Regions from separate parts of the Bacillus sp. 41-22 genome, predicted to be linked through region 3. Evidence: riboswitches for the same ligand, from Rfam matches in the RefSeq annotation. Region 3 holds a riboswitch; each other region holds the start of a gene.

What was found. A riboswitch is a leader RNA that binds a small molecule or an ion and turns the genes downstream of it on or off. The one in region 3 is predicted to bind S-adenosylmethionine.
Region 1: another riboswitch for S-adenosylmethionine. It lies ahead of LCF45_RS05090 (LLM class flavin-dependent oxidoreductase); the one in region 3 lies ahead of LCF45_RS03895 (sugar ABC transporter substrate-binding protein).
Region 2: another riboswitch for S-adenosylmethionine. It lies ahead of LCF45_RS13140 (ECF-type riboflavin transporter substrate-binding protein); the one in region 3 lies ahead of LCF45_RS03895 (sugar ABC transporter substrate-binding protein).
Region 4: another riboswitch for S-adenosylmethionine. It lies ahead of LCF45_RS01100 (peptide ABC transporter substrate-binding protein); the one in region 3 lies ahead of LCF45_RS03895 (sugar ABC transporter substrate-binding protein).

What each region holds. Positions count from the first base shown of each region.
Region 1 is NZ_CP084035.1:1,005,448-1,013,213, reverse strand. It holds gene LCF45_RS05105 (S-layer homology domain-containing protein) at 1-1,199, opposite strand, end outside; gene LCF45_RS05100 (immune inhibitor A domain-containing protein) at 1,547-3,934, opposite strand; gene LCF45_RS05095 (ATP-grasp domain-containing protein) at 4,217-5,173, opposite strand; gene LCF45_RS05090 (LLM class flavin-dependent oxidoreductase) at 5,166-6,224, opposite strand; SAM riboswitch class I at 6,307-6,412, opposite strand; gene LCF45_RS05085 (hypothetical protein) at 6,669-6,875, shown strand; gene LCF45_RS05080 (DUF4352 domain-containing protein) at 7,081-7,632, shown strand; gene dhaK (dihydroxyacetone kinase subunit DhaK) at 7,688-7,766, opposite strand, start outside.
Region 2 is NZ_CP084035.1:2,588,418-2,596,183, reverse strand. It holds gene LCF45_RS13150 (macrolide family glycosyltransferase) at 1-427, shown strand, start outside; gene LCF45_RS13145 (aspartate/glutamate racemase family protein) at 477-1,160, opposite strand; SAM riboswitch class I at 1,311-1,426, shown strand; gene LCF45_RS13140 (ECF-type riboflavin transporter substrate-binding protein) at 1,566-2,114, shown strand; gene LCF45_RS13135 (ABC transporter ATP-binding protein) at 2,125-3,825, shown strand; gene LCF45_RS13130 (energy-coupling factor transporter transmembrane component T family protein) at 3,818-4,618, shown strand; gene LCF45_RS13125 (YjcZ family sporulation protein) at 4,754-4,852, shown strand; gene LCF45_RS13120 (sensor histidine kinase) at 4,952-6,271, opposite strand; gene LCF45_RS13115 (protein kinase family protein) at 6,318-7,199, opposite strand; gene LCF45_RS13110 (GrpB family protein) at 7,326-7,766, shown strand, end outside.
Region 3 is NZ_CP084035.1:762,608-770,373, reverse strand. It holds gene LCF45_RS03925 (glycoside hydrolase family 32 protein) at 13-1,488, shown strand; gene LCF45_RS03920 (carbohydrate kinase family protein) at 1,485-2,426, shown strand; gene LCF45_RS03915 (hypothetical protein) at 2,439-2,690, opposite strand; gene LCF45_RS03910 (L,D-transpeptidase) at 2,854-3,615, opposite strand; gene LCF45_RS03905 (SDR family oxidoreductase) at 3,837-4,703, opposite strand; gene LCF45_RS03900 (NCS2 family permease) at 4,928-6,229, shown strand; SAM riboswitch class I at 6,322-6,427, shown strand; gene LCF45_RS03895 (sugar ABC transporter substrate-binding protein) at 6,515-7,627, shown strand; gene LCF45_RS03890 (sugar ABC transporter ATP-binding protein) at 7,624-7,766, shown strand, end outside.
Region 4 is NZ_CP084035.1:186,242-194,007, forward strand. It holds gene LCF45_RS01070 (peptide ABC transporter substrate-binding protein) at 1-395, shown strand, start outside; gene LCF45_RS01075 (YusW family protein) at 420-887, opposite strand; gene LCF45_RS01080 (helix-turn-helix transcriptional regulator) at 1,060-1,959, shown strand; gene LCF45_RS01085 (hypothetical protein) at 1,978-2,169, shown strand; gene LCF45_RS01090 (hypothetical protein) at 2,156-2,428, shown strand; gene LCF45_RS01095 (peptide ABC transporter substrate-binding protein) at 2,476-4,116, opposite strand; gene LCF45_RS01100 (peptide ABC transporter substrate-binding protein) at 4,622-6,262, opposite strand; SAM riboswitch class I at 6,398-6,502, opposite strand; gene LCF45_RS01105 (aldo/keto reductase) at 6,656-7,489, opposite strand; gene proC (pyrroline-5-carboxylate reductase) at 7,491-7,766, opposite strand, start outside.

The DNA.
Region 1 (7,766 bases), 240 kb from region 3:
AAATGATTCTCAATTCCAGCTTCTTTTAATAATTGATAGGTTAATAGTGTGTAACCTTGGCAAACGGCAGAACGATTCGCGAGTGCCTCATATGCTGTATACGCTTTATAAGACGTATCGTAAGAAACATGTTTTACAACATAATCATGAATCGCCTTCACTTTTTCATGATCATCCATCCCGACTTGAATAATAGAAGAAACGATCGCTTTCGCTTGTTTCATCACATATTCTGTTTGTTCTTTCGTTTCACGATATGTAATATTTAGCGTAAACGTATAATTCCCTGGCGATCCAGATAGTGAGTATGAAACATTCGATCTATTATAATTTGTATACTCATTTTTACTTGCGACTTCTTTATATGCGGTGAAAAGTGTATTCATCACTTCTTCTGTATTACTATTTTTCGTTTTATATGGAAGTGTAATGTTCGTTTCGTACGTATTAATACGTGTTTGCACTTCATTTTTGAATGCTGTTAATAATGTCGCATCTCCTGTATCTTGCACCGCAACCTCAGGCTTTTTATATTTCAATGCATTATATAAAAACTGTGCATACTGTTCACGCGTTACCGTTTTAGCTGGTTCAAATTTCCCGTCTCCTGTACCAGATGCAATCCCGTTTGACTGCACCGCACTAATCGCATTTTCTGCCCAAAATCCATTTGGAACATCATTAAATGTATGTTTTTGTTTAGCTGAAACTTGGAACGCATTTTTAATAATTTGCGCCATTTCTGCGCGGCTAACAGAATCTTTCGGTCTAAAACCGCCATTTCCATCACCTTTAAAAATCCCCAATTTCGTTAACGTTAAAACCTCTTCCGGAAACATTGTAGAACCTAAGCGAATATCTCCATACGGATTATTTAAAGTAGACCCATCTTGTAATACATAACGAGCACCATCATTACTAAACGTACCGCCTTGCTTATTCGGTACTAACACACGATAAATTAAAGCTGCAACTTGCTCCCTCGTCGCAACATCACCAAAACCAAACTTTCCATTTCCATAGCCTGAAATAATATTTTTACTCGCTAAGTCTTTAATCGCAGGATAGGACCAGTGCGATGTAGGTACATCCGAAAAAGTACCCGTTTCAGCAGCTTTCACATCACTGCCATTTGTATATAATAAAGCACCACCAATAAGTGATAATGATGTAATTGATTTTAATAGTTTTATGTACATAATGCATTCTCCCAATACGTCTTCTATTTTTGTTATTTTTTGTCGAAAAATCTAAAAAGAATATGACAAAAGACATTATACAATTAAAAGTTTTCGAAGGATATAATAAATTTTAAAATATGCAAAAACTCATATTGTTATATTTTTCCGTATTAATATTACGCTATTTTACTTACGAATATATAAATAAAAAGGAAAATACTAACGTAACATTCATTATACATAGCGCTTTTTGAGATTTTATCGAAAATGAATTTTATATCTTCCTTTTCTACAATAAAAAGAGAGCTGTCCATAAGTCGGTTTCACCAACTTACGGGGTAGCTCCCTCATAATTTCACCTTATTCTATCGATGAATCCAAACTGCACCTGCAGATTTGTCTTCAGCTTGACCTACTACTTCAAACTTCAATCCTAGTTTCGGCAACTTACGTCCTGCATCTGGAATAGCGCTGTTGATGTACTGCTTAGAATCATCAAATTTTGCAACTCCTGGTAATCCTTTATAGTCAAAGATACCGCGAGTTGGCGAGTCTACTCTCCATGCTGGCGCTTGATCAAATGAGAATGCCGCATCGGCAATTTGATAACGCGTACTGCTCTTCACAGTCGGTTGTCCGTTTAATGTACCTACGATTGCCTCTGGATGAGAATCTACTACTCCTAAGAATCCTTCACCTGGATGAACACCTACCCAGTTATCTGTAAAGCTTTGATCCGCATACCATACAACCATTCCTGTATTAAAGACTGGACCACGCGCATGTTTTAACGCCGTGTCAGAACCAGCGTAATTTCTCCACTCTACGTAGTAGTTATTTTTTTTCTGTTCCAATCCGTTAGATACAGTAAATCCTTTTAACGTCATTGCTGGCCCGCCTTCTGCATCATCTGAGAAAACAACTTTGCCATCTACAGTTAATGCAGCATTATCTAACGCAAATCCTTTATAAGCTACTGCAATATCTGTTAAATACTCAAATTGCAGTTTTACTTTTTTCCCTTTGAATTGGCTTAAATCGTATGATTTATCAACCCACTTACCATCAGTTGTATCCACGCCGCCTTTTACATCTTTTTCGCCCATTCTATCAATACGTGTCTTCGTTCCATCTTCTGCAATCGCATATACGTCAAGGAAATCATACTTCGCTTCAAGTTCATAGAATGCCTTATAATCGAACTTAGCATCCTTTGCATTTGTTAAGTCAAATACTGGTGTCTCAAGTGTTGTATGAATGTCATTTCCTTTTGTACTGTAATAAAACTTCTTACCAAATGCTGACTCGATATTTTTAATATCTTTGTCTGGTAAGTTAACACGAACGATTCCTGGTCGTTTTGATTTTGTAACACTTTGATCTAAATACGTTGCAACACCGACTCCCGTGCGAAGTTTATCATAATCTACCTCAACGATATTCGCCCAGTTACCCTTCATATTCTTTTGGAAAAACTCTTTATTTTGTGGTGAGAAACTTGTTGGCTCTGTTCCTGCAATTTTTCCAGCCCAGCTGCCGCCGCTCATAATAGACCATGACTCAACAGGTTCACCTTGTCCTGAATACTTTGTATCGTACTCATCTGGTAAGCCTAAATCATGACCATACTCATGCGCAAACACACCAACCGCTCCATCTTCAGGCTCGATTGTATAATCGTATGCAGCCATCTTTCCGCCCCAATTTGAAACAGAAGATTTTGTGCCATCAATCGCATATGGTTTTGACCCAAGTTTTGAACGATGAGACCAAATCGCATCATCTTTCAATTTACCGCCGCCAGCTTCTTGACCAACGCCCGCATGTACAACCATTAAATGATCAATAATGCCATCTGGCTCGTTTTTATTTCCATCACCATTTTGATCGTATTGATCAAATTGATCATAATCTGCTAAATTAATTCCTTTTGCTACCGCTGCTTTTAATGCTTCTTTCACAAAATCACGTGGCCCTAAAGGACCCTTATTATCATGGCCAGTTCCTGCATCCGCACCATAATCTGAAGCTTTTCCTGGAACAGTAAGCCATTCCGTTACAGTTCCATCCACTGTGTAGCTGCCGCCAGATTGTTCTTCATAATATTGTTTAAATGTGTTAATCTTCGATCCATCAAATAACGTAAATGGTTCATTACCAAATAACATTTTTTGATAATGTTCACGATTGAAGTCCTTAGAATACATGTATCCTGGCTCTTGATCAATATTGTTATGCTTAAAATCGCTAAATTCTACAAGTAAAACAAGTACTTTATCTTTTCGAACAGCACCGTTGTACTCTTCTTGCTTCGCTGGTGCAGTAGGTACTTTTCCATTTAATTTACTAGAATTCAATCCTGCACCTTGTCCAGCTACTGGCCCTACTGTTGGCTGCTGTGCCTGTTCATTTTCCTTCATTTTTGCATCTTTTACTTTTTTCATAAAATCAGAAGCTTCTTGCGTAAGACTATCTCCTGTCAAGATTTCTTTACCAGGGTTTTCCCCTTTCTTTTTCTCAACATATTTTTCGACAGCCTTTGACGTCTCAGCTTGTGATGCAGATTGATCAATTACACCCCGTTGTTTTAGTGCTTCCGCCAAACGCTCATCCGGTATTAAATGCTCATCTATTGGTAGAGATGGTGTTGGTGTATCAGCATACGCTGCATGACTTCCAAAAGCAAAACTACTACTTAGTACTGCTGCTGTTGCTAAAACTGATAATGGTTTTAACTTCTTATTCTTTTTCAATGCATTTCCTCCCCAGTGTCTGCGAATTATCGTTTTTTTTGCCGATAGCAACATAATATTCTCTTTATAGAGAATATTCAATGTTTTTCAACAATTAAATGTTGAGAAATATTTTTTTGTGCAGGGTGGGATACGTAGGATAAAAAATACAACATAAAAACTGATACTTTTCTTGCTGGTGCAAAAACTCTAAAAACCTTGTAAGTACGCTCTTAAACTTGGACATACTGATACTATTAATTTAGCAAAGGTTTGCACCAGAACCTTATTTTTTAATCAACATTATTTAACTGACTCTACTTGTTTTTCTAATTTTATTCCAAGGAATTTAGCAAGCTCAAGCATACCAAATTGATTAGCTACAGACTCTGCGTCAGAATTATAGTTTGTGTTTGTATTAATATCATACGTATAAATTGTTCCATCCGAACTGCGAATAAATTCAATACCAGCGACAGTAATTTCATTTTCTTTCAAAAATTCTTTGTATTGTTCAATAATTGGCTCTTGGAAGTCCGATATAATTTCAAATTTTGTTGACGACTCTTTCTTACTCTCTTCTCCTACTGGGCAAAAAGCATCGTGAATAGAGCAAGCATCTGCTGGACAAAGCTCAAATCCTTCTGATGTATCTACTTTAACTGCATATACAAACTGACCGCCTACAAACTCACAACGTGTAATATATGGTTCTGGCGCTTCAATATATTGCTGGATTAAAGTAATTCCATCAATGGGTTCTTCAAATGTCGGACCATCCAAATATTGTTCTAAAGTATCAATAGAATGAAAAAGTTGAACACCAAGGCCTTTACCTGCACGGTTATGTTTTGTAATGAATGGCACTTCCCCTAACTCCTTTGCTGCTTTTACTATATTATCACGGCCAACAGCACCAATTGTTTTCGGCACTTGTATCCCAAAATTTCTTAATGCTGCATATTGATTCAATTTACTTACTTCAAGGCGTAATGCACGAGACCCATTAAATACTGTTCGTCCGTATCCCTCTAGCCAAGCAAGAACTCCTTCAGTCAACTCAGGTGCATATCGATGCCCTCTCGTATGTGAAGAAGCACTCATACGGCTATAAAAAACACCTTGGGGAGGTTCTTTTTCTAACGAAAGTGTTCCTTCATTTAAAAACCATTCCTCATAAGGTAACTCCAGTTCTTCCAATCTTTTCACCAAATGATCCGTCCATTCCTTATTCTCATGTAATATGTAAATTTTACTCATTTGTAATCAATTCCTTTCTTTTTGCTTCAACTAATGGCATCACTTTTTCAGAAAATCGTTTCATCTCTTCAAGCTGTGGAGAAAATTGTAAAAGTAATAACGTAACACCCACTTTTTCAAAAGCAAGTATCCTTTCTGCAATTTGTTCTGGTGTTCCGATTAAATTAGGACGTAATCCACGATTAGATACGGAATAATCATTGAGCTTCACTTGCTGTTCCAAATGCGACTTACTAATAAAATCTTGGTAACCCGCATAACCTAAAGCATCGTCTTTCACATCCGTTATACGTCTCCATTCTTCTAATGCCTCTTCTTCTGTATCACGACAAATGACGTAAGCCGCGAGCCCGAATGACTGCAATGGCTCCTCTGTAACTTTCTTTCTACGATTCTTCATATCTTCTATTTTCACAAATACTTCTTCCACTGTTCCCCCATGCATTACATATGCATCCGCGTGATTTACAATGACCTCTTTTCCTCTCTCACTCTCACCACCTGCATAAAGCTTAATTCCTTGTTTCTGCACAGGTTTTGGACTTAAATGTGTATGATGAAGCTCATAAAAGTTCCCTTTATAAGAAAACTCTTCTTCTTTCCAAAGCTCTTTCAAAACTGTTACAAATTCCTCTGTGCGATCATACCGTTCATCATGTGCGGTAAATACCCCGCCGTACTGCTTCGCTTCTTCTTCCCACCATGCTGAAACTACATTTAATGTAAAACGGCCATTACTTAATTGATCGATATTTGCTGCCATTTTCGCTGTAACTGCTGGATTGTGGAAGCCAGGTCTTACAGCTGTCATAATCTCTAATCGATCCGTTACCGCAGCAAGTGCTGCCGCAGTTGTCCACGCTTCTAAACTTGGTGCTGAAACACCTTTTATATCATTTAAATTTAATTCTGCTATAAGTGTTGTTGAAAAACCTAATTGTTCTGCCGCTTGCGCTGTTTGTTTTGCATACTCAAACGTAGGCGGCATAGATTCATCATCTACATTTCGAAGCCATCCCCCAAAAATCGGCAACCAAAAACCATACTCCACTACCTATTCCCCCTTTATCTTTTAACCATAAAAAAAGCTACTCTTAACGAAATAAGAGTAGCCTTCTTGACTAAATGAACCGCCCTTATCTTTCAGGTGTTTTTCACCTGCAGGATTTGGCACCTTTCGTCTAAAACGAGGTTGCCGAAGTTTCATAGGGCCCGTCCCTCCACTTCTCAACATAAGAATTGTTTGATTTCCATTTATTATAATCATCAGAATAATAAAAATCAATCGTTTAATACTTATTTTTCCGATAAACATTAAATGATATATGAAACATCATATTGTTATAGAGATTTATAGGGTATTATGTTGTTTTACTTGCGGATATATAAAGGGCTATGTTGTATCATGTCGAAAACATCATTTATAACCAAGTTGCTTTACTTCTATCTTAAAAACACAGAAAAATAAATATCAATCAAATGAGGTGTTAGTAACATGAAAAATAAACGATGCGAGAATTGTGGTTCTACTACATTTAAAGAAGGAAGGATTGGATCTGCTTATCATGCATATGTTTGTGAGGATGAATCTAGTAGATTCTTTTCAGGAGGGAAACGTTCCAAACTATTAACCACATTTTGTTTAGAGTGCGGTGAGGTGCAATCATTTAGAGTTGAAAAACCGGAGATATTTAAAGAATAAAATAATACTAATTACATATTTACAGTAGGAATGATAACAACGGACGATTTCGCTACAACTAGAGTAAATACACCAATCATATTAATAAAAAACAAGAATAAGGTGTCTAAAGGACCCCCTATTTTGAGCCAATAATGAGACATTATGTTAATCTTATATGTATAGTTGCACAAAATTGAGAAACTTAAGGAGACAGATCAATTTTATGAGAAAATCATTCATATTACTTACTTTAATTCTAGTATTAGTCAGTGTTACGGCTGCTTGTACACAAGATAAAAAAGATAGTGCCGTTGAAAATGGTCCAATAGAAGAACCAACCGCAAAAAATGAAAATGAAGAATTAATAAATTTTGAAGAAAAAGAAGATATGAGCCGCTTGGAACAAGGTATTTTATTAGTTGGTGAGAGTGTTAAAGGAGGCTATTACTTGGCCACCGTTCAAAGTGCATATTTAAATGCTAACAACGATTCCGTCGTTGTTAATGTCTCTGTAAAAAATGTACGAGGTCAAACGATTGGACTATCAGAATTAAAATATAACCTAAAAGATGAAAAAGACGGAAAGGCCTATGAAGGCAAGGTGCTTGACCAAAACCCTTCTGATATACAAGTTAAACCAAATGAAACAGTAGAATTGAAAATAGCTTTTGAAGTACCAAGTACCACAGATGAATATATGTTCTATATTGAAAGCTCTTTAGACCCTCTAGAAACAAACTGGAAAATTGATAAGCTGCAATCACAAAAAAACTAAATCTAAAATACAATATAAAAGTCCCTCTACCTAAGGCAGAGGGACTTTCTAATTACTATCTCAAACTACCCGCAATCTCCGTAAAGATAACTCCAAGTGCATGTGCACCTGCATCTGGATAGCCTAAGCTTCTT
Region 2 (7,766 bases), 1.8 Mb from region 3:
AAATTTCGAAGGGATTGTAGTAATGGCGATTGGTGATAGAAATGATATTTCAAAAATTAAGCAAGCGCCAGACAACTTTATTATAACCCCTTACGTACCTCAATCAGAAATATTAAGTGAAGCAGATGTTTTTATTACACATGGTGGAATGAATAGTGTGCACGATGCAATCCATTATAATGTCCCATTTGTGATAATACCGCATGATAAAGATCAACCTATGATAGCGCAAAGATTAACTGAGCTTGAGGCAGCACATAGATTATTGAAAGAGCATGTTAATGTGCAAACTTTAAAAAAGGCGGTAACAGACGTTCTTTCAAATGAAAAGTATAAACATGGCATTCGAAAACTGAATGAAAGTTTTTTAGAGTGTGGTGGTTCCAAAAGAGCCATTGCAGTTATTGATGCTCTTTTAAATAAATAGTTCGGATAATATAAAAGCATAGAGGCTCTACCTGTATGCTTTTATATTATTATCCAGCAAATTGTACAGCAGTATTCGCATGTAAATAAGCAGTATCAAAAACAGGAACAGATAGATCATTTTGGGAAATGAGCAAAGGAATTTCCGTACAGCCAAGTAGAATTCCTTCAGCCCCATTATTAATTAATGAATTGGTAATTTGTATTAGTTTTTCTTTTGATGTTTCTGAAATAATTCCTCTACTTAATTCATTTAATATGACGTGATGGATAAAAGTTCTTTCTTCGTCATTTGGGATAATTGTCTCAATGTTATATTTTGCTAGTCGTGATGTATAAAAATCTTCTTCCATTGTTTGTTTCGTTCCTAATAATCCGATCCGTTTTATATTCTGTTCTACCATTTCTTTAGCACTTACATCACCGATATGAAGAAGTGGGATTGATATTGCTTGTTCTACTTCCTCAGCAAATAGATGTACAGTATTAGAACACATTAGTAAACATTCAGCTCCAGAGTGTTCTACTTTTTTTGCTACTGCGACTAATTCATTTTTCACTTCTTCATATTGATGATTTTGTAATAATGTAGTTACTTCACCAAAGTCCATACTATATAAAACAAGCTTCGCATTTTGATCATATTGAGAGAGAGTTAGTGTATTAATATGTTTATAATATAACGATGTTGATTCCCAACTTAGTCCGCCAATTAAGCCAATTACTTTCATCATGCATTCCTCCCGTAACAATTTTGAATTTATTATTTCATAATTCCGATAAGAATACAATGATTTAGTTGAACTATTTATCGAAAAATAAAAATAGTAAGAAAAGTATTGAAATTATTTATTGTTAGTGCCATAATACAGATTACAAATACATACTTATCCAGAGAGGTAGAGGGAACGGCCCTATGAAACCTCAGCAACCCCTATGTAATTACATAGGAAGGTGCTAATTCCGCAGAGGACACTATGTGTCTTTTGAAAGATAAGGGGATTCTTGTACGTGAAAGAAAATGACCTCTTATTAAAGAGGTCATTTTTTGTTGTATAGAAAGGAAGTGTCGATGCATAATTCATTTTCAAAATAAATATAGAGTATTAAAAGTTGAATAATACGAGAGGGGAATTGTAATGAATAAATTAACGACAAAGCTAGTAGTAGCTATTGGAATTGGAGCAGCTTTATACGGGGTATTAGGGCTTTGGGGATTTTCTATCGCACCGAATACATTTATTAAACCCGCATTGGCTATTTTAACAGTTTTTGGAGCGTTATTTGGCCCGGTAGCAGGGCTTTTAATAGGACTCATCGGTCATACCGTTACAGATACGATCGCTGGTTGGGGTATTTGGTGGGGATGGGTTATTAGTTCAGGTATTATTGGTTTTGCAATGGGACTCATACAAAAAAGATTTGGTTTTAGTGTAAAACATGGAACGTATAATAACCGTGATATTTCTTATTTTGCAATTGCAGGGTTAATTGGTATTGTCATAGCTATTATATTTGCTGGAGCATTCGATATTATTGTGATGGGAGAACCGTTTGACAAAATAGTTATACAAGTACTAGGCGCAACAATCGCAGACGTTATCGTATTTTTAGTTCTTGGCTTACCAATCACGATCGGCTTAGCGAAATCAAATAAGAAACATACACATTTAAAAATTGAAAAGTAGGGATGAATACATGCAACCAATTATTTCTTTTGAACAATTTACCTTTCAATATAGGCATGCTACGCAGCCTACTTTGAAAGATATTACATTTCAAATATATCCTGGGGAAAAGGTACTTATCGCTGGACGAAGTGGTTCAGGTAAGTCAACATTAGCTCATTGTATAAATGGGCTAATCCCATTTTCTTACGAAGGGATAAGTACCGGTAACATTTTAATAGCTGGAAAGGATCCGAGAAAAGGTAGTGTTTTTGAACAGAGTAAACACGTAGGGACAATATTACAAGATCAAGATGCACAATTTATAGGCCTTACTGTCGAAGAGGATGTAGCATTTGCATTAGAAAACGATTGTGTAAATCAAATAGAAATGAGAAAGATTGTTACGGATTCTTTAAAAAAGGTAAGCATGCAGGACTTTCATACACAAAGTCCGCATGAATTATCAGGAGGTCAAAAACAGACAGTCTCTCTTGCAGGTCTGCTAACGACGAATGCAGATATATTATTATTTGATGAACCGTTAGCTAATTTGGATCCTGCATGTAGTTTGAATACAATAGAACTCATTAAAAATATACATGAGAAATATAATAAAACAATTGTAATTATTGAACATCGAATAGAAGAAATTTTAAACCTTGATTTAGATAAAATTATTTTAATAGATGAGGGAGAAGTTATTGCCGTTGGTTCACCGGATAGTATTTTAAATTCTGATATATTACCAAATATCGGACTAAGAGAACCTATTTATATAGAGGCGCTAAAGAAATTAAATTTTGATAGTAATAATGTTAAGGTATTTCCAATTGAAAATCTTCGTAATGCAGGCGTTCATAGCCTATTAAAGAACTGGATGCATAAGCAAGTTTCATCAAAAAACAAATATATTAAAAAAGTTTTATGCAAGATAGAAAATTTATCATTTACGTACAATAACAAACATACAGCCTTAGAAGATATCAACCTTTCAATAGGAGAGGGAGAAATAATAGCCTTATTGGGTCATAATGGAGCAGGGAAATCGACATTAGCTCATACTCTTATAGGAATAAATAAAACAAAGAATGGGAGAATAACATTCGATGGAGAAAATATAAATTGTTGGTCTATTCGTAAACGCGGGGAAGTTATTTCTTACGTTATGCAAAACCCAAATCAAATGATTACACAGCCTACTGTTTTAGAAGAGGTTTCATATTCATTACAATTAAAAAAGGTTTCTAAAGATGAGATTGAGACAAGAGTCGAAAAAGCTTTAAGAATTTGTGGATTATATCCATTTCGTAACTGGCCAATTCAGGCATTAAGCTATGGACAAAAAAAGAGGCTTACTATTGCATCTGTACTTATAACAAACCCAAAACTTATTGTATTAGATGAGCCGACAGCTGGACAAGATTATTACCATTACAAACAGTTTATGTCGTTTATTAGAAAACTGGCTGAAAGGGGCATATCCTTTATTATTATCACACACGATATGAATCTTGCTTTAGAATATGCAGATCGAGCGGTAGTTCTGCATGAAGGGAAAATTATTGCGGACAATACTGTATCTGCTGTTTTAGGGGATCAAGGAACGTTACAAAGAGCTAATCTACGGGAGATTTCATTAATAAAACTAGCTAAATTAAGCGGAATTCCAACTCCAGAAACATTTGTGAAACTTTATATTGAAGCTAATAGGAGGGAGGAATATGCATAATACGTATTTTTATCGTATGGATGGTGCAATTAAATTATCTTTATTTATATTTTGTATGACACTTACTTTTTTATTTTTTGATTTTCGTATATTGCTAATTTTATTTATTGTTGGATGTATCGGCCTTTTAATTGCAAAAATTCAATTGCGTAAAATTATAGTTATTTTCAGCGTTATATTTACATTTAGTTTATTAAATTCCGTTATGATTCTTTTCATTACGCCCACCCATGGATCGGAATTAACGGGATCGTATACCTCTTTTTTTTATATAGGTTATGCAACAATTACATATGAAACTTTATTTTATGCAGCTACACTTTCATTGAAATATTTTACGTTATTACCATTTACACTTCTTTTTATTTATACAACTCATCCAAGTGAATTTGTGAGCAGCTTAAATAAATTTGCTGTTCCTTATAAAATTACATATGCAATAAATATTGCACTACGTTATATACCAAGCATTCAATCTGAATATATAATCATTAGACACGCACAGGAAGCAAGAGGCGTACCTTTTGAAAAAGGAGAAGCGAGCTTGTGGATTCGTATGAAAAACCGTGTTTTAATTTTTTGGCCACTTATTATTCATTCATTAGAAAGGATTGATACTGTTTCAAATGCAATGGATTTAAGAGGTTTTGGAAAAAAGGATAAACGAACGTGGTACTATGCAAAAGACGCACAAAAGGAGGATTACATCACACTTTTTGTTGGTATTATCATTTTGATTATTGCAGTTTACTTAAAGCTGAATGTATTCCAAAGTTTCTGGTACCCATTTTAAAGCACTCTCAATAGAGTGCTTTTACTAATTTTTATGAAGACATGCTCAAAAAAAGGAGATACACATACTGTATAATACGAACCAGTTAAAATGATCAACTACCTATTAGTTTTCAAACCAAAAGGAGGAGAAAATATGAGTTTCGGTGGTTCTTGTGGTTTTGGTGGAGGTTTCGCTTTATTAGTTGTGTTATTTATTTTATTAATTATTGTTGGATGTAGCTGTTGGAGCTAAGGGTACTAATTTCTAATTAGTCTCTTCTAAATGTAAACTAAAAAAACATAGCAGATACTTTTTGTATCGAAATAAAAAAGGAGCCATTATGCTCCTTTTTTATTTATTATGCAACGTGCTCTCATTATTATATTTTGGGAATGTAATAGTTAAAGTAGTTCCTTTATTAACGATACTTCGGATTTTTAAACTGCCTCGCATCGTTTCAATAATTTTAACAGCAACCATCGTTCCTAAACCCGTACCTTTCGTTTTTGTACTAAAATATGGTTCGCCAAATCGATTAATTTGCTCTTGCGACATTCCAATTCCACTATCTTGAATCCGTATTATAACTTTATTATTACTAACAGATGCAGAAATAATAAGATCACCGCCACATGGCATTGCTTCTATACTGTTTTTTATTAAATTTAAAAAACATTGATGGAAGTGCTGTGTATTACCAATAATTGTTCCCTCTGAGAACTCTTTTGTAATATTAATATTATTCATGTTACAAAAAGGTAACATCATATTAATAACTCGATTTAACTCGTGCTCCACTGAAATATGATCTAGTTTTTCTGAAGCCGGTTTGGCAAAAGTTAAGTAATCATCAATAATTGCTTGTGCACGATTTAACTCTTCAAGAATATGTTCAATATACTCATCTTTGGATTGTTGAGTTATATTGGGTGTTTTTAAAAGTTGTGTAAATCCTTTTACAACAGTCAATGGATTCCTTACTTCATGTGAAATACTTGCAGCGAGTTGGCTGACAATCTCCATTTTTTCGACTTTTATTAATTTTGATCGCATAAATATTGCATCTTTTAAAACCTCATTAAAATAGACCATAAATAATATTAAAATAGTTGGTAATAGAATGAAATAAATAATGTACAAATTATTCACTTCAAAATCTGATAGAGTTAAAACAATTACTGTTGTAAATATTGCAAGGAAAAAAGTTAAAAACATAGATGAAGTTACTTTTATTTTCCTATTGTATGTATTAAATTTTGATGATGCGAATGCTGTAATTATTAACATCGTTCCATAAACAATGATTGTTAACAGGCTAAAACCATAAAACATAAAACGTATTATTAATAAAATCATGAGTAATGCAATACCGACTGGAAATCCACCATAAAGTGTACCAATTAAAAAGGGGATTTGTCTTAAATCGTGAATATAATTTTCATCCATATAGATGGGATACCGCATACATAAAATTAGTGGGATACTCGTACAAAGAATGATAAGTAGTTTCTTATATTTCTTCCCGAAGTACCCACTATCATAAATAAAATAAAAAACAAATATACTGCTTAAAATATAAAGAAGATTATTTAAAACATTTTGATTAATGTAAACAAAGTTCATAATACATGCCCCGTTATCCTGAATTTCAATCCCATATGTATTATACATTATAAAAGTACAAGTTTTACATGTACTTTTACAATGTATGTAGTTTTTATAGATTTTCAGTGTTATAGGCTTTTAACCATGCATTATTAAACTCTTCCATTGACGCATAGCGCTCACTACGATTTTCATTTACAGCACGGTATGCTACTTCATATAAGCCTTCACTAGCTTCCCATTTCATAAAGGAACGATCTTGCCCGCCACCTAGTAGTGCAAAAGCTATAGCCCCCATATTAAATACGTTTGTTTGTCCGTCTATTATAGAGTTAAGTTGAAACTCTTCAGGTGACATAAAACGAGATGACCCCCACATTCGTCCCATCTTATTTACATACGGCTTTTTACTGTATAAATCAATATCACAAATTTTTGTTTCATTAGTTTTAAAATTGTACAAAATACTACCGTCATAAAAATCAATAGCTACATAGTATTTGTGTTCAACGTAAGTATGGAAATTAAAAATAGAATTTAATGAAATCAGTCTGTCTTTAACGGATAATTTCTTATATTTATAAAATGGTGAGTTAGGATCATTGTATTTTGCTGGGGGTGGGAAACTCCAGTGCGAGTGAAGACATTCACCGTCAAACCAATCGAAAATTAAAACATATCCATGCTGTACAGGGTAGTGATCAATTAAATTTATAAGAGAAACGTGTTTTAATTCATTGTATATAGTAACTGAGCTTTTTAATCTTTGTATAGCTTCATTTGTAGAAGCATTATATGCGAGTGTTTGTGCCCCTGCATATTTTATAAAGTTCTTTTTCCCATTCTTTTCAACACCAAAACTTATATTACCGGAATCTTGTTGGTCAAAAACCGCAAATACTGTACCTAGTTTTGTAAGCCAATCAAAATTATGAAGTTTTTTTAGTTGGAATGTTATAGTATCTAACTGAATTTTAACTGGAATATCTTTCATAATTCACCTCAAATTTAATATAATTAAGTTGTCCATTACAGTATTCGACATATTTTGTGAAATCCCTATATTTATAAACTTAAATTTTGTAAATATAATAATATACAGTTATAAGGAGGAAAGCAAATGGATGGAAAAATCATAATTAAACCGTACCAACAATATTGGCATACAGAGTTTTTAAATGAAAAAAATAAAATTGTGCCGTTACTCCATGAAGAAATTATTGCTATTGAACATATCGGAAGCACAGCCGTAGAAGGGTTAGGGGCTAAACCTCTTATTGATATGATGATCGGCGTAACAAATTTACAAATTACCGAAAATTGGAGGGAAGCCCTAGAAGAAATTGGCTATGAATATGTTCCTAAAAAAACACCTAATTGGCGTTTTTTTAGAAAAGGTAAATGGAGAGCTGGTACCCACCATTTACATGTTTATATTTATAATAGCGAAGAATGGAGGAACAACCTTTTATTTCGAGACTTTCTAATAAATCATGAGTGGGCACGTGAAGAATATAGAAAATTAAAAGAGATGCTTGCTGCTACCTATCCTTTTGATCGT
Region 3 (7,766 bases):
AGGTAAAAACCTATGTCGAAATATAAAACAATACTGCAATCCAATAAAGAAGAATTACATTCTTTATATACAATTGCAAATCAAGATTCATGGAAACCGATTTATCATATTCATCCGCCATATGGATTAATGAATGATCCTAACGGTGTATCATACTACAATGATGAATATCATGTTTTTTATCAGTGGTATCCATTTGGCCCGATTCACGGAATGAAACATTGGGGGCATGTAAAATCAAAAGATCTTATTAACTGGGAACGAATGCCTGTAGCCATTATCCCTACCGAAAGCTATGAGTCACATGGCGCATATTCTGGTAGCTCTATTATAAAAGATGGGCTTCTTCACTTATTGTATACAGGGAATATAAAGAAACCTAATGATTCTCGGGATGCTAAACAATGTATGGTAACGATGGATTCTCAATATACGATGACTAAGTATAGTAATAATCCTGTTATTGATATGATTCCTGACGGATATACGAAGCATGTACGTGACCCCAAAGTATGGAAAAATAACGATACGTACTATATGTTACTCGGAGCACAACGTGAAAATAAAACGGGTACTCTATTATTATATAAGTCACTAGACCTATACAGTTGGAATTTCCAAGGCGAGGTTAAAACAAATTTAAAAGAGTTCGGATTTATGTGGGAGTGCCCCGACTATTTCCAATTATCAGGGAAAGATATATTACTCTTTTCGCCACAAGGAATCGAAAAAGACGAGGGGAATTTTCAAAATGTATATAATGTCATATATGCAATCGGAAATTTCGATATTGAAAATTTATATTTCCATATTGATTCGTATTACGAAGTTGATAAAGGTTTCGACTTTTATGCCCCTCAAACTTTAGAAGATCAATCTGGACGCCGCCTTTTATTTGCTTGGGCGGGCTCAAGCGAAATAACATACCCTTCTGATGATTATATGTGGGCTCATTGTTTAACACTTCCACGAGAACTAACGTTAGAAAATAATATATTAAAACAAAAACCAGTTTCAGAACTAAAAAAACTAAGAACAACAAAAAAAGAGATTTCAGGTGACATATCAACTGGATTAAACGTACTGGCGACCCTTGGCCATGAATGCTCATATGAATTAATTGTAACTCTTAAAACAGATGATGCGAATAACTTTGGCCTTTCTCTCTTCCATAATGAAGAAGATTCTTTCCCGATTATATTTAACCGTGAAAAAGGAACTGTTTCCATAGACCGAAGCAACTTCCATCACCAATTTGGCGGAGAATATGGATATGAACGCTGTGAAAAAATTGATATTCAAGATACGATAGACCTCAGAATATTTGTAGATAATAGCATCGTAGAAATCTTCTTATATGATGGTTCCACTGTCTTTACGTCTAGAGTATTTCCGCGAAAAGACATTACACATCATATCGCAATCTTTTCAGATGCAAAACTAAACTTTACAATTACACAATATAAACTTAAAAGAGGGATTATATGAGAAATGTTTTTTGTATAGGTGAATTATTAATTGATTTCGTTTGCCGAAACTCCAATGTTTCTTTAGTAGATGGTACTGATTTCGAAAAGAAAGCTGGTGGAGCTCCCGCTAACGTTGCCGCTGCTATTACAAAATTAGATGGACATGCTACATTTATGGGGCAAGTAGGAAATGATCCATTTGGTGATTTTCTAGAACAAACTTTACAACGTGCTCATGTTGACACTTCAATGCTCATAAAAGATAAACAAACAACGCTTGCTTTCGTATCTATCGATAAAGATGGTGAACGTGATTTTATTTTTATGCGTGGGGCTGATGGTCAATACACCTTTAATAAAATTAATTTAGCAAAAATAAAAAGTAATGATCTAATACATTTCGGTTCGGCAACTGCCTTATTATCAAGTCCATTAAAAGAAACATACTTTCAACTATTACAATATGCAAAAGACAATAATCACTTTATTTCTTTTGATCCAAATTATCGAGATGCACTTATTACAGATGTAGAACAATTTTCTCAAGATTGCCTATCCTTTATAAAACACGCACATTTCGTAAAAGTAAGCCAAGAAGAAGCAACGATGCTTTCTAAAGAAACTAATCTACAACAATCAGCACTAAAATTATTAAATTACGGGGCTAAAGTTGTAGCTATCACACTTGGAAAAGACGGTACTCTTCTCGCGACAAAAGAAGCTCAAATCATTGTACCTTCTATTTCAATTAAACAAGTAGATACAACTGGTGCTGGTGATGCTTTCGTCGGAGCGATGTTGTATCAAATTTCTAAAAATGAACAAACGCTTCCTCAAAAATTCACAGATTTAGCCGAGTTTGTCTCTTTTGCAAATAAAGTAGGTGCCATAACATGTACAAACTACGGAGCAATCGCTTCACTTCCATCATTGGCAGAGGTAAAAGCATACGATTAGTCGTATGCTTTTTTACATTCCTTTCCAAACATCATGCATCATAAAAAAGTACAAAATAACGAGAAGGACCGTCCCGCATAAAGTAATGCGCCGATATACACTCTTCTCCCCTTCCCTCGCTTTAACAAATGCCCAAATAAATCCAACGAACAATATTAAATCAATATATGGAACATAAAAGGAGAAGACGAGTAACGCATATAAATACACGATAAATAAACAAGTCGTGATTAAGAAAATTTTAAATGCAAATTCACTTTTCATAATGTGACCGCCCCCCAGTCTGTACTGTATTATATTCAGCAAAACATAATAGTTGCTGTTTCAATTTTTTTATCTCACTATTTACAGGCGCGCGATTGGTATGAAATCATTAAAACCAACTAAACTTCATCACAAATAAGCTACCGCCTATACACGGTAGCTATTATGGAACATTATATTTCTTTTTATATATGTTACTTAAAATCGAATAAGGTAATTGCTCATAACGAATTTTTTCTCCCGTTACATCTACAATATACAAATTGTTTCCTATATAATAGGTTCCATCTTTTCGTTTTGAATACACTGTATATTTTTCATTTGGCAATACCGTTTTTACTTTCGTCAATTGTCCATTTGGTTCTTGCCAATATATATTTACACGATCTACTAACGTAAGCATTCCAATTTGTTCTTCTTCTACTTTACGACCATTCCAACTCACAACCCGATAACCAAGCTTATACGCTTCATATTCGGGACTCGTATGAAAACGAGAAATAATTACTTTCGTCTGTAATTGTACCCGGTCGTATAACCATTGTATGTCCCGATCGTGCATGCGAATACAACCATTCGACTCCCTGCTTCCAATCGTCCATTCCCGATTTGTTCCATGAATTGCATATTCCTTTTTATCTAGACCTAACCACCTCGTACCGAGAGGGTTATTCGGAGCACCCCCAGCTATTTTTTTACGATGGTATTCTTTATTTTTATATTTAGTTATAATACAAAAATTACCCTCAGGCGTCGGGGTCCTGTCTTTTCCTGTCGTTATCGGAAATGTCTTAGTATAGTTTCCATCTTCAAAAAAAGACAGCTGATTCGTCGTAAGGTTAACTAATATTAAATGATCTGTATTAGCAAAAACGCTAGCTGGCAGGCAGAAAAATAGGATTACGATAAACCATACTTTCTTCATCTAAATCCTCCCTAGCACTAACATCATAATAAAGTGAAACTTTACTCGTTGGGGGATTTTGTCCATCCCCACTGAGGATTAGCCTTCACCAATCGAGCATTTACGGACATTTATCTCCCACCTAACTTCCTTGTATTCACCGAATTGTTAGGTAGGAGTCTTACTGCCCGCAAATAGCGGGATAAATACAATTAACTTTACTTTGCTCTTATAAATGAAAACTATCCATTCACAATTACTCCACCATTTACATGCATCATCTGTCCCGTTACATATGCCGAATCACTAGACGCTAAATATACATATGCAGGCGCTAATTCATACGGCTGACCAGGCCTTTGCATAGGAACATTACTCCCAAACTGTGATACTTTTTTCTCATCAAAACTGGATGGAATAAGCGGTGTCCAAATTGGGCCTGGTGCAACACCATTTACACGAATTCCCTTTTGTACTAACGACTGAGATAGCGATCTTGTAAAAGCGACAATCGCTCCTTTCGTTGCAGAATAATCAATCAACGTTTCATTTCCTTCATACGCAACGATAGATGCCGTGTTTATAATTACATCCCCTTGCTTTAAATGAGAGAGGGCTGCTTTTGTAACATGAAAATAAGAAAAAATATTAATACGGAACGTTTTTTCTAGCTGTTCCGCTGTAATATACTCTAGTCCTTGCTGCGGATATTGCTGTGCGACGTTATTCACAAGAACATTTAGCCCCCCTAGCTGCTGGGCGGTCTCTTCTACAATCTCTTTACAATGTTGTTCATTACTCAAATCTCCCGGCAATAATACACAATTCACGCCTTCTTTTTCCACAAGTTGTTTCGTCTCAGTTGCATCTTCGTCCTCATCTAAATAAGCAATCGCAATATTTGCTCCCTCTTTTGCAAAAGCGATAGAAACAGCTCTTCCAATCCCGCTATCTCCTCCTGTAATTAATACATTCTTTCCTTTTAACTTTTCACTTCCTTTATAATTTGGATCTTCAAACTTTGGAAGAGGATTCATTAACGATTCAATACCAGGTTGTTTATTTTGATGTTGTGCTGGCATTGTTAAAAAGTTTTTTTGCTGCGGCATAACTTCCTTCAACTCCTTTCCCCTTATAATGCGCACAATAAAAAAAACTACTTACACATTAAAGAACCGCAATGCACACACAGTTTTACGATTAATATTCGAATTTACGACATAAAATATGAGTTGTTCTAAAGTTTTTATGCAAAACTATTGCAAAATAGTTAAAAAACGAATATTATATATAACTGTTGTGAAAATTATTCGTAAAAAGAAAGGATGTTTATATGTTTAACCTTTCAAAACATAAAACTTCTATTAAAACTGAAATTATGGCAGGTATTATTACCTTTTTAACAATGGCATATATCATTGTCGTAAACCCTGTCATCCTTGGGGATGCAGGTGTTCCGTTTGAACAAGCATTTACAGCTACAATTATCGCTGCTGTTGTCGGAACATTATTTATGGCGATCTTTACTAATTTACCAATCGCAATTGCACCAGGTATGGGATTAAATGCTTACTTCTCTTATTCTGTTGTAAAAGCCCATGAAGGCATGACTTTCGCAATTGCATTCTCTGCTGTATTCGTAGCAGGTATGATTTTAATTTTGTTATCATTCACATCTTTCCGTACGAAATTAATGGAAGTAATTCCTGAGAACTTAAAACATGCACTTACTGCTGGTATCGGTCTTTTTATTGCTTTTATCGGTTTGCGCTTAACGGGAATTGTTACAAAAAATGATGCAAACTTAGTTGGGCTTGGCGATCTTCACTCTGCTCCAGTTCTACTAGCATTAGCTGGCCTTGGAATTACAATTATCCTTATGTCTTTAAATATAAACGGGGCACTATTTATCGGAATGTTATTAACTGGTATTATCGCTTACTTCACAGGTCAATTAACATTCTCAAGCGGCGTTACATCAATGCCTGGATTACCAGAAGGAATTATCGTTTCAAATCCAATTACTGCTGTATCTGATGTAATTAACTACGGATTATACGGCGTTGTCTTCTCATTCTTCCTTGTTACACTATTTGATACAACAGGTACACTACTTGGCGTTGCACAACAAGGTGGATTTATGAAAGATGGAAAGCTTCCAAAAGCAGGACGAGCTCTTCTATCTGACTCATTCTCAGCAACAATTGGAGCTATGTTCGGAACAACACCATCAACAGCTTACATTGAATCATCTGCTGGTGTTGCAGCTGGTGGTCGTACTGGTTTAACAACTGTTACAGTAGCTGTTCTATTTGCATTAGCAGCATTCTTCGGACCGTTAGTGAGCGCTGTTTCTGGCGTTTCAGCTATTACAGCACCATCACTAATTATCGTTGGTAGTCTTATGATGGGCTCAGTTCGCCACATCGATTGGGATACATTCGATGAAGCATTCCCAGCATTTTTAGTAATCTTAAGCATGCCACTTACATCAAGTATCTCAACAGGTATTGCACTTGGATTTATTTCATACCCACTTATGAAAGTGGCAAAAGGACAATTCCGTGCTGTTCACCCACTTGTGTATTTATTCGGGATCTTGTTCGCTTATCAATTAGTTTTCTTACCACATTAAAATCCCTCGTTGTGAGGGATTTTTTATTTACAAAAAAACATTTGACAACAGCATACACTTATGGAATAATTCGAAATAGTTAAATATTCGATGTCTTATCAAGAGCAGGTGGAGGGATGAGCCCTACGAAGCCCGGCAACCGACCCATTTATGGGCACGGTGCTAATTCTTACAACACATTGTGTTGAAAGATAAGAGTAATATGATAAGACGTCTTTTCTATATGAAAAGACGTTTTTATTTTCACTCCCTCCTCTCTTTTCTTAATTTAGGAGGGATTTTTTTATGAAAAAATTATGTTCCACCGTACTCATTATTCTCTTACTCGCATTAACAGCTTGCACAAATGAACAAGATGCTATCTCTTCACAAAAGCAACAAACGGTGAAGAAAGAAACTACTACAGCAGCAAATCATTTACAAACAGAAATTCCAAGCCAAGTAAAAAAGCCATTAAAAATCGCATTAATTATGCAAATGTCCATCGGAACTTTTTCCTCTCAATATATTGAGGGTGTCAAAAAACAAGTCGAGCTATTCGGCGGCAGTGTGCAAGTCTACAATTCTGATAATGATTTAGCAAAAATGGCAGCAAATCTAGATACTGCTATTAATTCAAAAGTTGATGGTATTTTAATTGATCACGGTCGCTCTGAAGCACTAAAACCCGGAGTAGAAAAAGCATTACAAGCGAATATTCCTGTAGTTGCATTTGATAACGACCTACGCTTACCAGGCGTAACGATTATTGATCAAGATGACTATAGTCTTGCATGGAAATCATTAAAAACGTTAGCGGAAGATCTGAATGGACAAGGGAATATCGCCGTCGTATGGGTTGGCGGATTTGCTCCAATGGAACGTCGCAATGTTATCATTGATGCTTTTTATAAACGTTATCCAAATATAAAAGAAGTTGCACGCTTTGGTACCGCTAGTAATAACACACCACTTGATACGCAAACACAAGTAGAGGCTTTACTAAAAAAATATCCGAAAAAAGGTGATTTACAAGCTATTTTCGCTTCGTGGGATGAGTTTGCTAAGGGGGCCGTCAAAGCACTCGAACAAGCTGGTCGTACAGATATAAAAGTATACAGCATTGACTTAAGTAATGAAGATTTACAACTCATGCAAAAAGAAAATTCACCTTGGACTGCTACGGCTGCAACCGATCCAGCTGAAGTCGGTAAAGTTCAAGTGCGTTTCTTATACAAGAAAATCGCTGGTGAACAAACGCCAGATATTTATTCACTAGAACCTTATTTAGTAAAGAAAAATAGTTTGCCACAAGAAAATATAACGATGGATCAATTATCAAAACATATAAACGGTTGGGGAGACTCGAAAGATGCATATTCACCTTGGATGAAAAAATTAGAGAAGGAGAAAAAATGATGACATTCTCTCTTCAAAACATTACACATTCTTATCACATCTCTACCCCTGTACTAGAAAATGTTTCTATTAACATACAAAAAGGAAAAGTTCACGCTTTACTAGGAATGAATGGTGCAGGAAAAAGTACTTTACTAAA
Region 4 (7,766 bases), 580 kb from region 3:
ATCTTGGTGTAGATATTAAATTAGAGAATAAAGAGTGGAAGAGTTACATCGACACATACAAGCAAAGTGATTTCCAATTAGCTTATATGGGATGGGGCGGCTCTCTATTGGATCCGATTACTAAACTAGATTTATATGCAGGTGATGGTCCAAACAACTATGCAAAATGGCATAATAAAGAATTTGATGCTTTAGTAAAAGAGGCAAAAGTTGAACAAAACGAAGATAAGCGTTTTGACTTATTGCATAAAGCAGAAGATATCATGTTTGATGATACACCATTAATCCCAATTATTTTCCCAAGCTCTTCATATTTACAAAAATCATCAGTATCTGGCGTCCAATTCATTATCGGTTCTAGTCCAGAACTAAGATACGTAAAAATTAAAAAATAAAGAAGTAGGCAATCGCCTACTTCTTTATTTTATTTCTCTTTTATATTCTTTTTTCGTTCCATCAGAGAAGACAACTTCTAAATCGAATTTTTGGTAGTCTTTATCAAGTTTGAACACGTTTACTACTTGATCAATTACTTCTTGGTCAGGAGTATCTTTATCAAATTTTAATTCTTGTAGAAGTGGGCTTAATTTTGTAATAGCCTCGTCGCCTGTTAATTTTACATCTGCTTTATGGTCTTCAACTTTTGCTTCCATTTTTTTATCGGCTGCTACATTTTTATAATCAGCTTCGTAGTCTTTCTTTGTATCCTGATAGTCCGCTTTTAAATCGAATTCATTGAAGTTTAGCTTTAAATCAGCAGGAGCTTCGTTTTTTGCCTCTTCTGTAGTCTTTTTATTAGAAGTTGTGTCTTCTTTTGCAGGAGCTTTACATCCTGTTAATGCAGGTACTAGCATAAGAGCTAATAAAATTGATAGTAAAATTCTCATTATAAATTCCTCCTTATGTAAATTTGTTCTATACAAGTTTTTCCCAATTTCATGTAATTATGTATGTGTTGAAAATAAATTATTTACTTATAGCTTTAAGAATTAATCCGCAATTTAAATCAAAAATGATTTGTATGTGTATGGTAAATTGAAGTTGTAAGGAGGTACTGAAATGCATGAAGAATATAAAGAGATGATAAAAAAAGCAATCGAATATATAGAGAATCATTTACATGAAGAGCTTACAACAGAAAGAGTGGCATTTCACGGGGCAGTATCGATGTACCATTTACATCGTATTTTTCAAAGTTATATTGGGATGAGTGTAACGGATTATGTTCGTAAGAGAAGATTAACTCATGCTGCACAGGCTTTAGTATCGACTGAAAGAGCAGTCATTGATATTGCAGTGCAAAATGGCTTTTCCTCACAAGAGGCATTTACTAGAGCTTTTAAAAGAATGTTTCAATTACCACCAAAAAAATATCGGAAATATTTCCAGTCATTTTATATAGAAAGAGAGGGCGTTTCAATGGAAAAAGGTATACCGAAAGGATGGGTATTAAGTGGAAGTCATCCTGCTGAATATGAGATGGGTTTAGATTACGAAGTTGTTCATCAAGGAAAAGTATCTGCATATATAAAAGGAAAAGAGAACGTTACACACGGAGGGTTTTCAACATTAATGCAAATGTTCCGAGCGGATAAATATGTAGGTAAGAGGTTGCGTTTAACAGCATTTATTAAGAGTGAAAATGTAAAAGACTGGGCAGGATTGTGGATGCGAGTAGACGGAAAAGATACAGAGCCTATTGCTATGGATAACATGCAAAATCGTCCAATTAAAAATACGAATAACTGGCAATCATACTCGGTTGTACTAGATATAAAAGAAGAAGCACTTGGTATTGCATTTGGTGTTTTATTATCAGGAGAAGGCTGTGTCTGGCTAGATAGTATTCGTTTTGATGAAGTGGATGAAAAAATTCCTTCAACAGATTTGGCAGAAAATTTTTATGAAACACTCCTAGAAGAGCCGGTGAATCTGCAATTTGAAGAAATAGAAAATTAAAAAGTAAGGAGAAAAGATATGCTCAAATATGTGAAATTGATAAGTATTAGTTTAGTAGTATCATCGTGTATTATGGGAATCAACTATTTAATTAGTTATCTTTGGTCAGGGCATATACCTTCTTTGACGTGGAGAACATATTTGATATTTATGGTTATATTTATGATGAGTTTTGGTTCAATACAAAAAGAGAGCTATGAAGAGAGTTGATAATCGTCCTTTTAGTCTTCTTAGTATTAATACATATGTATTTATCACTGCATTGGAAAAACAGGTTTGCCGTTCGGGATTATTTCCCGCAACATATGCAGCGAATGGTTATTACACAATAATATTTGGTGGAGTTAATTTAGCGGAAAATATTATTTCATTATTACTTATTATACTAGTTACACAATTGGTAGCGGGAATCACTATAGGTATAAAAGTGATAGTAAAGAGGGGAAGTTCTGTAGTTAAAGAAGCATAAAGTAAAAAAAGGTATCCTTCGTGGGATACCTTTTTTACTAGTGTTTATTATTTTGCAACTTCTGTCCACTTGTAGTTAAATTCACCGCCGAAGTCAGTTGTTACAAGTCCTTTAATGAAAGAGCGTTGTAAGTAAGAGCGACCTTGTTGGTATAAAGGAGCGACAGCACCATCTTGTAATAAGATTTTTTCAGCTTGCTTCATTGCTTCCCAGCGACCTTTTTCATCACCAGCTAAATCAGTTTTTACTTTACGAATAAGCTCGTCGTACTCTTTGTTAGAGTATTTATCGAAGTTATAAGCACTATCTGTTGTGAATAGATCTAAGAATGTAATAGGATCTGCGAAGTCAGGGCCCCAGCCATCGATTCCGATTTCGTAATCACCACTTAATAGTAGTTTTAACTGTTGTTTACGTGGTTGAGGTTTTAAAGTCACTGTTAATCCATCTAGATTCTTTTCTAATTCACCTTTTAAATATTCGCCAGTCTTTTTAGCTAAAGCATTATCGCTTGTTAATAGTTCAATTGTTACTTTGTCAGTACCAAGTTCTTGTTTCGCTTTTTTCCAGTTTTCTTTTGCAGATTTCACATCATCTTTGACTAGATTTCCATTTTCTTTACGGAAGTCATTACCGTCTGGACTTTTTGCGAATTTCGCAGGAACCATTCCTTCTGCTGGGATTGCACCGTTATTTAAAATTGTTTCTACGTACGCTTTTTTATTCATTGCTTCGTTAATAGCGAGGCGTGCATGTTGATTTTTTAATACTGCATTTTTCTGATTTAGTCGTAAGAATTGGATACCGACTTCAGCGCGTTCCTTGAAGTTGGAATCGTTCTTATACTTATCAACAAACTCCGCAGTTAAAGCAACACGATCAATTTGTCCTGAATCATATAAGTTAACTTCTGTAGATTTATCTTTAACGACATTGAAGTTGATTTCTTCTAGTTTTACAGTTTTAGCATCCCAATAGTTAGGGTTCTTCTTCAATTGGAAGCTTTGTTCATGTTTCCAGTTATCTAATGTGAAAGCACCATTGTAAATTAAATGATTTGTTTCTAAACCGTATTTATCGCCTTGAGATTTTAAATACTCTTCATTGATTGGTAAGAATGTTGCAAATGTCGTTAAGCTTAAGAAGTAGGGAACAGGGCGGTCCAGTTGTACTTCTAAAGTTTTATCGTCAAGAGCTTTAACGCCTAATTGATCGATTGCTACTTCTTTTTGGTTTATTTGTTTCGCATTTTTTATATCAAAGAATAAGAATGCATATTCAGCAGCTGTTTCAGGGTTAACGGCACGTTGCCAAGCGAAAATAAAATCTTTTGCTGTAACAGGAGTACCGTTTGACCATTTTGAATCACGAAGATGGAAAGTATACTTTGTTTTATCTGGACTAATGTCAACCGATTCAGCAACACCAGGGATCGGTTTATTATCTTCTCCTATAGCATATAAACCTTCAAAAACATTTCTCATTACATTCATGGATTCCCCATCCGTCGCTTTTGCAACATCCATTGTTGGAATTTCTGAAGCAAATGATAAGTTAATCGCTTGTTTATCAGGTGCTTTATCGTTCGCTTTTGCTCCGCCTGCATTATCTTTATTTCCCCCGCAAGCAGTTAGTAGTAGACTTGCCCCTAAAACAGATGCAACAACAGGTACAACTTTTTTCTTCATTGTTCTTTCCTCCCTAAATGTGTTGTTCGTAACGTCATAATGTCCATGTCTTGAAGTGTAGCTATAGAAGGAGAGAAAACCTATTATAAATATGTGTATATAGGTAATCAGGTATTCTATATGTATATACATGTTGAGCTATAATCTATCGTTATATGTTTCAACTTAGTAGACATTACATTTTGATGATAAAATATTTTGTTTCTTTGATTATTTAGAATATTAACACTGGAAAGAACTATATGTCAATAATAAAAAGTGGAGTGTTAATTTCTTGGAATAATATATTGAAAAAGCAGAGTTCCTCATATTAGGGAATCTGCTTTTAATATATTTTGCTAAAAAAACAATGGGGGTGGGTGAGAACACGATGATCTAAGTTGCATTTTATCCCGCATTAACGGGCAGTAAGATCCTCGCCTCAAAATTCAGTGAAAGCAAAGAAGTTAGGGGGGATCAACTGCCCGTAAAAGCCCGATTGGTGAGGGCTGATTAAAGTTTCACTTTATTTTTCAATTTTTGCCCATTTGAAGTTTAATTGACCTGCAAAGTCTACTTGCACAATGCCTTTCACATAAGAACGCTCTAAATAAGATTCTCCTTTTTGGTAAAGAGGAGCGATAACAGAGTCCTTAAATAAGATTTTTTCTGATGCTAGTAACGCTTCCCAGCGAGCTTTTTCATCACCAGCCAAAGTAGTTTTAACTTTTTCAATTGTCTCATCAAACTCTTTATTAGAGTAATGATCTAAATTGTAAGGGTTATTCGTCGTAAATAGTTCAAGGAATGTAATTGGATCAGCAAAGTCAGGGCTCCAACCGTCAATTCCAATCTCGTAGTCACCTTTTAATAAGAGTGAAACTTGTTGTTTACGTGGTTGCGGTTTTATATTTACCGTTAAGCCATCTAAATTCTTTTCTAGTTGTCCTTTTAGGAACTCACCAGTTTTCTTCTCAAGGTCACCATCACTTGTTAATAATTCTAATGTTATCTTTTCAGAACCAAGTTCTTTTTTTGCTTTCTTCCATAATTCTTGTGCAGATGTTGTATCAACTTTTGTTAAATCGCCGTTTGCAGTACGGAAGTCTTTTCCATCAGGCCCTTTTGCAAAGTTTTTCGGCACGAGACTAAAGGTTGGTGTAGAGCCATCATTTAATAACGTATTTACAAAAGATTTTCGATCAATTGTTTGATCGATTGCTTGGCGTGCAGAAACGTTTTGAAGTACTTTGTTTTGCTGATTCATACGTAAAAACTGTACCCCTACGTTCGGACGTTCTTTAAAGTTAGCATCCTTTTTATATTTATCAACGAAGTCAGATGTTAGTTTTATACGGTCTAATTGTTTGGATTCGAATAAATTTACTTCTGTTGATTTCTCTTTCACAACGTTGAAATTGATTTCTTCGAGTTTGACATTATCTTTATCCCAATAGGTAGGGTTTTTCTTAAATTTAAAGCTTTGTTCATGCTTCCAATCGCTTAGTGTAAAAGCTCCGTTGTACAAGATTTTGTTATCTTCTAAAGCGTACTTATCACCTTGTGCTTTAAAGAATTCCTCGTTGATTGGTAGAAATGTTGGGAACGCCGTTAAGCTAATAAAATACGGAACAGGGCGCTCTAATTCTACTTCAAACGTATGGTCATCAACTGCTTTTATACCAAGTTGATCGGATGGGAGTTCTTTGCTATTAATTTTTTTAGCGTTTTTAATATCCAGGAATAAAAAAGCATATTCAGAAGCTGTTGCTGGATCGACAGCTCTTTGCCAAGCGAAGACAAAATCTTTCGCTGTTACAGGTGTGCCGTTCGACCATTTTGAATCTCGTAAATGGAATGTGTATTTCGTTTTATCAGCACTTACTTCATGAGATTTCGCAACGCCAGGAACAGGTTTATTACCTTCACCAAGATTGTATAAACCTTCAAATACGTTTCTCATTACTTGACCAGAATCAGTATCTGTAGCACGAGCCGTATCCATTGTTCGAATCTCAGTAGGAGAAGATAAGTTTAAAACTTGCTTACTAGGTGCCTCATCTTTTGCATTTGCTCCGCTCGCTTCGTTTTTATAACTACCGCAACCAGATAATAAAATACTTACTCCTACAACTGATGCAATACCGGGTACAAACTTCTTTTTCATTTGATTTTCCTCCTAAATAGTTAATAAGATTGGATGATGATGAGGGAAATGAAAAACAAAAAATCCCTCTTTTCGTATTGAGAAAGAGGGATTTTTACGTACAAGTTATGCACCCGTATATAAACGAAGTCCCTCATTCTATCTTTCAAGCACAAAGCTTGCAGGAAGTGGCACAGTATTCAAAATGAACCTGCTGCCGAGGTTTCAAAGGGCCAGTCCCTCCACCTCTCTTGATACAATGAGTAAACAAATAAATTTTATTAATTTTTGTGTTTCTTTGATAATTCAAAATCTTACACCTTAGATAATGAAGTGTCAATCAAATGGGATATAGTTTGAATTTTCAGTTTTATTTTTTTAAAAAAACCACTGCATATGGCAGTGGTTTCCCTACTAGAAGTTAAAGTTATCTGGATCTGGACCAACGCGATGATTTTCATTTAAAGCTTGAATTGCTTTCATATCATCCGAGCTTAATTCAAAGTCAAAGATGTTTGCATTTTCAATAATGCGGTGTTCTTTAATAGACTTAGGGATTGTTACAACTTCATTTTGTAGATCCCAACGTAAAATAACTTGTGCAGTCGATTTATTATATTTCGTAGCGATTTCTTGTAATGTTGGGTGATTAAGTAGCTGCCCCTGCATTAATGGTGACCAAGCTTCAAGCTGGATGTTATGTTCTTTACAGAAGGCATGTAATTCTTCTTGTGCTAAACGTGGGTGGTATTCCACTTGGTTAACCATTGGTTTAATTTCTGCAATTTCAAATACGTCTTGCAAATGGTGAATATGGAAATTACTCACACCGATAGCACGAACACGACCATCTTTATAAAGCTGCTCTAAAGCTTTCCATGATTCAGTGTATTTTCCTTTTACAGGCCAATGTACTAAATATAGATCTAAATATTCCAGACCTAATTTTTCTAATGTAGTTTCAAATGCTTGTAGTGTTGACTCGTAACCTTGATCACTATTCCACACTTTTGAAGTGATGAATAACTCTTCACGAGGAATACCAGATTCTTGAATTGCCTGTCCAACGCCTTCTTCGTTTTTATATATCGCAGCAGTATCGATACTACGGTATCCATTTTTTATAGCTGCTTTTACAGAATCAATTACTTCTGTACCATCTTCAACTTTAAAAACACCCAAGCCGAACCAAGGCATTTTCACGCCGTTATGTAATGTTGTATAGTCGTTTAAACTTGTTAAAGTCATATTAATTCCCCCTAGCTTTTTTATTGGTCGCTTCAACTGCTTGTTGAATGACTTCTGAAAAATTATTTTCATATAGAACTTTTAAGCCTTCAGCCGTTGAGCCTCCTGGTGTTGTTACTTGTTCGCGGAGCATAGCTGGATCCTGATTTTGCTGGAGCATAGCGGCAGAGCCAGCAATCATTTGAATGACAAGGTGTTTTGCTGTTTCCTCATCAATCCCATAGCTTTTCGTTGCTTCAATTAAACCTTCAGCAAAGTGATAGAGAAAAGCGGGTGC